Hymenobacter tibetensis: one gene and its partner. The protein of the gene in region 1 interacts with the protein of each later gene in a pairwise test. Links are inferred from orthologs where the notes say so. Each region holds a gene or a part of one and is shown on either strand. Other genes may lie near its edges.

The links.
Region 2: the proteins of dnaA (region 1) and dnaB interact in binary tests that used the Escherichia coli proteins (3 or more experiments, as listed by UniProt). The link is inferred for Hymenobacter tibetensis from one-to-one orthologs.

What each region holds. Positions count from the first base shown.
Region 1 is NZ_CP094669.1:4,392,987-4,396,168, forward strand. What follows is about bases 151-3,011. They hold dnaA (chromosomal replication initiator protein DnaA), read right to left. Parts: upstream 2,398-3,011; coding sequence 904-2,397; downstream 151-903. Other genes in these bases: MTX78_RS17570 (hypothetical protein), read left to right, coding at 278-766; MTX78_RS17580 (bifunctional metallophosphatase/5'-nucleotidase), read right to left, coding at 2,551-3,011. In the rest of the region: MTX78_RS17565 (OsmC family peroxiredoxin), read left to right, coding at 1-132; more of MTX78_RS17580, read right to left, coding at 3,012-3,182. UniProt on the Escherichia coli protein: Plays an essential in the initiation and regulation of chromosomal replication. Binds in an ATP-dependent fashion to the origin of replication (oriC) to initiate formation of the DNA replication initiation complex once per cell cycle.
Region 2 is NZ_CP094669.1:3,357,202-3,360,461, forward strand. Bases 180-3,118 are described here. They hold dnaB (replicative DNA helicase), read right to left. Parts: upstream 2,490-3,118; coding sequence 870-2,489; downstream 180-869. Other genes in these bases: MTX78_RS13480 (arginase family protein), read right to left, coding at 180-843; MTX78_RS13490 (UDP-N-acetylmuramate--L-alanine ligase), read left to right, coding at 2,749-3,118. Outside these bases: more of MTX78_RS13480, read right to left, coding at 10-179; more of MTX78_RS13490, read left to right, coding at 3,119-3,260. UniProt on the Escherichia coli protein: The main replicative DNA helicase, it participates in initiation and elongation during chromosome replication. Travels ahead of the DNA replisome, separating dsDNA into templates for DNA synthesis.

The DNA of each region.
Region 1 (3,182 bases):
GAAGGAGAAGTGGAGGGCATCTCGCAGGAAGAATTTCAGAAGCAAGCTGAAAATGCCAAGGAGCACTGCCCTATTTCGCAGTTGCTGAGTGCCGTTCCCGAAATGGAGTTGGCCTCGGCTACGCTGAAGTAGCGCACGGTTAGTTGGTAGCTGGCTGTTATGAATTAGTAGCACGGCAACCACTAGCTCCTCACTCCGTTACTGAAAAACCGGCTGCGTCCTGTGCGTTGCCGGTTTTTCGCTTTCTTTGCCTTTTGTTGCGACCACCAAAGCCGCTATGCCCACAGCTTCTACCCGTATCCGTCTTCAACCAGCCAATACCTCGCGCATCCCTTTCTGGGGGCAATTATCCTTTGGGGTACTCTGGGTGGCGTACACGCTGGCACTCATTATCACTGATAGTGGCCTCAACGACATGCACTTTCTGCATTACGTCTTCCTGGTATTTAGTCTGGTATACATTGGGTATGTGCTGGTTCACAATGCCCCGGTTTTCGGTACCCAAAGTTACCTAGAATTCACTCCTGGCTACATCGTCCATAAAAACGGACTGTTTCGGCCCAAGCAAGTATTTGCAGCCGAGTCTATCAATCGGTTGGAAATGGTGCCGCAGCAGGTGCGCGTGCATACCAAAGAAGAAGGCACGTATGCACTCAGCCTGCGTGAAGTGCGCGGGCGCAAGCGCAAGCGCCAACTTCGAGAGCAAGTGCGCAACTTTGCTGCCCAATACCAGATTCCCCTGCAAGACTCGCAGCCGAACTTATAAGAAGTACGTTTATCTGAACTAGAAAGGGCCTCCAATTGGAGGCCCTTTCTAGTTCAGATAAACGTACTTCTTACCCTACACTCTACGTCCTTCAGGAAAAACGAACATGCCAGGTGTTGTCACGCAGAAGCACGCTGCTATTTGCCCGCGAATTTCTTGCGTAGTTCTACAATCTGCCCACGAAAGCCTTTGTCGGAGTCAATTAGGTCTGAAACGGTTTGTACGGAGTGTATCACGGTGCTGTGGTCACGCCCGCCAAAGTGGTGGCCGATGCTCTTAAGCGAGTGACTGGTGTGCTCTTTGGCGAAGTACATGGCCACTTGCCGCGCCGTTACCACTTCCTTCTTACGTGTTTTGGCCTTCAGCAAATCCAGTGGCACGCTGAAGTATTCAGCGCAAGTTTTCTGAATGAAATCAATATTGACTTCCGCTTCCACCTCCTCGATGATGTGCCGGAGGGCCTGCTTGGCCATTTCCAGGTCGATTTCGCGCCGGTTGAGGCTACTTTGTGCCACCAGTGAAATCAGCACCCCTTCTAGCTCACGCACGTTGGTATTAACGGAGTGCGCCAAGTATTCCACCACCTGCGGCGGGATGTCGATGCCATCCTGCTGCATTTTATTTTGAATGATGGCCATGCGCGTTTCGAAGTCGGGGCTTTGCAGATCGGCGGTGAGGCCCCACTTGAAACGGGAAAGAAGCCGGTCTTCCAAGCCCACCAAATCACGCGGAGGCCGGTCGGAAGTCATAACAATCTGCTTGCCGGCTTGGTGCAGGTGGTTGAAGATGTGGAAGAACATCTCCTGCGTTTTGTCTTTGCCCGACAGAAACTGCACATCATCGAGAATCAGAATATCCACCAACAGGTAAAAGTTGGCGAAATCCTGCACCGCATTGGCTCGCAGGCTCTCGATGAACTGATTGGTAAATTTCTCGGCCGACACATACAGCACAAACTTGTCGGAGTTGCTGGCCTTGATGTGGTTGCCGATGGCTTGCACGAGGTGCGTTTTGCCTAAACCTACGCCCCCATAAATCATGAGCGGGTTGAAGCTGGTAGTGCCCGGCTTGTTGGCCACAGCCAACCCTGCCGAGCGCGACAACCGGTTACAATCACCCTCGATGTAGTTCTCGAAGGTGTAACTGCCGTTGAGCTGGGAATGCAGGTAATGGCGGTCAACAGCTTTGCTGGCTTCAAAGGGATTACGCAGCATAGTTTGCGCAACCGGAGCCGCCGCCGCCGCCGCTACATTGCGTGCCGACGACGACATGGGGCCAGCAGCCAGAGCAGCGGCTGGCGTAGCTACTGGCGCGGGCCCCGCCACCTTGCGAGTGGTTGGGAGATTGAGGGTGCGGGGCTGGTTTTGGCTGTTACCCTGGTCCACCACAATGCTGTACTCCAAGCGGCCATCAGGCCCTAATTCCTGATGAATGGCGCGCTTCAGTTCCTCAACGTAATGCTCCTCCAGAAACTCATAAAAGTAGGTGCTCGGCACCTGAATGATGAGTACGTTCCCCTGCAGCGCCACCGGAGCGATGGGTAGAAACCACGTTCGGAAGCTCTGCTCACCAATGGTAGCTTGGATGACGCGAAGGCAGTTGGCCCAGACTGTATGGCAATCCTTCAGCATCAATTAGTTACGACAAAAGCAGCAGGTGCGTGAGTAAATTAGGAGAGGCGCGAACGGGCCTCAGAAAGGCCCGTTTTTTTTAGAGGGAGACAAAAATGTGGAAAAGTCAGGAGAGAAAAAACCGTTTTTTCGCTTGCATTTGTCGAGCTTTTATCAGGCTACCCGCACGGGTACCACAGCAGCAGCAGCTACTGTTGGGCGGCGCGAGCCCCGTTCAAACGTATAGTCGAGCCGGCCCAAATTGATACCAGACCAGCCTACTTGGTTGATGAGGGTTTGGTGGTTGTTGGGTCCCGTTACAACGTCGGGTTTGTCGAGGAAAGTATGGGTGTGGCCGCCCAAAATTAAGTCGATGCCAGGAGCACCAGCAGCTAGCTTGAAGTCGTCGACCTTTGGGCCTTGGTATTTGTAGCCCAAGTGTGAAAGGCAAATAACTAGGTCGCACTTCTCAGGACCGCGCAGTTTGGCTACCATCTCCTTGGCCGTAGCAATAGGGTCGAGGTACTTGGTAGCGCCGAAGTTCTTGTCGGCTACCAAGCCGGCCATTTCGATACCAAGCCCAAACACGCCAATCCGGTGTCCGGCCTTCTCGAATACCTTGTAGGGTTGGAAGCGGCCAGCTAGAATGGTGCCGGTGAAGTCGTAGTTGGCGACCAAGAAGGGAAAAGTAGCGTTGGGCAGTTGCTTTTGCAGGCCCTCCAAGCCGTTGTCGAAATCATGATTGCCAAGGGTACTGGCATCATACTTCATCTGGCTCATGAGCTTGTACTCTAACTCCCCCATAA
Region 2 (3,260 bases), 1.0 Mb from region 1 along the record:
CCGCGAAAGTTACAATAGGCTTTTAACTAGTCTTAAGGCCGCCTTGCTCACTTGGTTGGTAGTGTCTGCGCTTGGGTCGTAGGAAGCAAACGTTACGGCGCCTATGGGCATCAAACGCTTTACTTGGAGTAGTGCAGCTTCCAATGCTTCTACTTTCAGGCCACCTTCTACGGCGTAAGAATTGGCACTGCCTACGTAGCGCTTGTCCAGCACATCCAAATCAATGTGCACATACACCTGGTCCACTTGTGTTTGCAAACGAGCTAGAGCCTTCTCGAAAGTATCGGTTTCCACCGCGTCGGCTGTTACTAGGCATACACCCGCCGCATGCAAAGCAGCCTCTTCAGCGGGCTCGAAAGCGCGGCCTCCAACGTGCACTACGTGGGTCGGTTGCACTGGGCGAAACCCAGGAATGGAAGCGGCCAACGTGCTCCAGCAGTGTCCCGTGAGCGTGGCCAAGCCCATGCCATCCAGAAACCCACTTTGGCTGGTTTCCGGCGTATGAAAGTCGCCGTGGGCATCAAACCATAGCACGCCTACTCGCCCTGACAACCCAGCCGTAACCCCGAGAGCCACCCCGCAGTTGCCGGCCAGAACCAAGGGGAACTGGTGCGCGTCTACCGCCTCTTTTGTTTGCCTGGCTACCTGCTGGTATAGCCCGAAGCTAGTGTGAATTTCAGTTTGAAATTCATCTTCTGCTTGCACCTGCTGCACTCGCACCTGCCCACCTGCCTGCTGAACCACGGTTTCTATTCCTTGGTCCAGCAGGTGCTGCGGTCCAGCGCCCATGCGCCGGTTTTTCCACGCCGAATCGTAGGGTACTGCTATAATGGAAATCAGCATCAGGTTGCGGTGCTTGGAAGCGCAGCTTAAAACGGCGGCGGACCGTCGTCGAAGTTGCTACGGGGGAAGGGCTGCGCAGGCGGCGGACCGTCGTTATTGATGCGGGAGCCCAACCGGATAGTGTTGGGGGCGAAAGCCGAGGGGTCTTCGTCAAAGGTGCTGCTGGGAAAGGCTCCGGTGTTGAAGCTGCCCGCGTCGCCGAAGCCGCCCACGCCATCCAGGTCGGCAAACTTGGTGAACTTGCCGATGAACTTGAGCTGCACCGTTTCCAACGAACCGTTCCGGTGCTTGGCAATAATAACCTCGCCGGTACCCTGGGTTGGGTTGCCCATTTCGTCTTCGGTGATCTTATAGTACTCCGGCCGGTAGAGGAACACCACCATGTCGGCGTCCTGCTCGATAGAGCCCGATTCCCGCAGGTCACTCAGCTGCGGCTTCTTGTCGCCACCCCGGGTTTCCACAGAACGTGACAACTGCGACAGCGCCAACACAGGCACGTTCAGTTCTTTGGCAATCCCCTTGAGAGCCCGCGAGATGCTAGCAATTTCCTGTTCACGGTTGCCACTGCCCTTACCATCGGTGTTGCCCGTCATCAACTGCAAGTAGTCGATGATGATCATTGAAATATCGTGGTGCGCTTTCAGGCGGCGGCACTTGGTGCGCAATTCCCGAATACTCAGGCCTGGCGTATCATCAATGTAGATGGGCGCCGACGACAATGCCGAAATTTTGTGGTTCAGCTGCGCCCACTCGTAATCGGCTAGGTTGCCCTTCTTGATCTTCTCGGAATCCAGCTCGGCCTCCGCCGATATCAAACGATTTACGAGCTGCAACGACGACATTTCCAGCGAGAAGATGGCTACGGGCTTCTTGAACTCCACCGCCGCGTTGCGCATCGCCGACACCACGAAAGCGGTTTTACCCATGCCGGGCCGCGCCGCAATAATTACCAGGTCAGAGGGTTGCCAGCCGCTGGTTACGCGGTCCAGGGCCGAGAAGCCGGACGGTACGCCGGTAAGGCCATCCTTCTGATTTTTCTTTTCTTCCAGCTCTTTGATGGCCTTGCCCATCAGGCTGCGCATGTCATCGAAATTCTTGCGAATGTTGGATTCCGATACTTCGAACAGCGCCTGTTCGGTGCTATCTAGCAGGTTGAATACGTCGGTGGTATCCTCGAAAGCGTCGCGCTGGATGGTGCTGGCAATGTTGATTAGCTCGCGCTTGATGGCGTTTTCGGTGATGATGCGGGCGTGGTATTCCACGTTGGCCGCCGAGTTCACCTTGAAGGTGAGGTTGGCTACGTAGTGCGCGCCCCCGGCTGCTTCCAGCTCGCCCATCTCGCGCAGCTCGTGCGTGACAGTGAGAATGTCAATCGGCTCCGACTTGTCGAAGAGGTTGAGGATGGCCTTGAAGATGCGCTGATGCCCGTCCTTGTAGAAACTTCGCTCTTTGAGAATGTCGATTACAGTGGTCAGAGCGTCTTTTTCGAGCATGAGGGCGCCCAATACGGCAGCTTCCAGCTCCAACGCCTGTGGCGGCAGCTTGCCCGCTGGCCCACCCGCCGGAACTACCGCAGGGCGGCTGCTCCAAGCGGCTTTAGCACGCGAGGCTGATAATTTCAAGCGGTCATCCATCCGGTCATTCATCACTTAGGTAGGTACTACAAGGTAAGCAGGTTCGGGCGGTTTTCAGTTGGGAGCCGGCAGGATTCGTTTGCGCGCTTCTTTCGGTCCGCACCTAATATTTTCCAAAGGGGCACAAAGCTAACGGCTGGGCCCTACAATCAAGGAAGGGGGCAAAAGGTTTCTTTTCTTCGGGAAGTAAGGGAGTGGCAAGGGGCGGCTGGCCGGAATGAACATTGTCCCGGCCTCCTTACCTTTGCCGCCCGCCTACCCCCTTTCCCGAATGGCCGCTACGCCCACTCCTTCCCTCCAACGCCTCCACCTAACTGCTGTTGGGGGCAGTATCATGCATAATCTGGCCTTGGCCCTGCACAAAAGCGGGGCCCACGTTACGGGCTCCGACGACGAGATATTCGAGCCCGCCAAAAGCCGCTTGCAGGCCGCTGGGCTATTACCGGTAGCGGAAGGCTGGTTTCCCGAAAAAATCACTGCCGACCTGGATGCTGTTATCGTGGGAATGCACGCCCGGGCCGACAATCCGGAGCTATTACGAGCCCAGGAGTTGGGGTTGCGGGTGTATTCGTTTCCGGAATTCATTTATGAGGCGTCCAAAGACAAGCAACGCATTGTTATTGGGGGCTCGCATGGCAAAACCAGCATTACGTCCCTGATTTTGCATGTACTACGCTACCACGGCCGCAAGTTCGACTACGCCGTGGGGGCTCAGTTGGAGGGGTTTGACTTGATGGTGCAGCTTACCGAAGATGCTCCCATCATCATCATCGAGGGCGACGA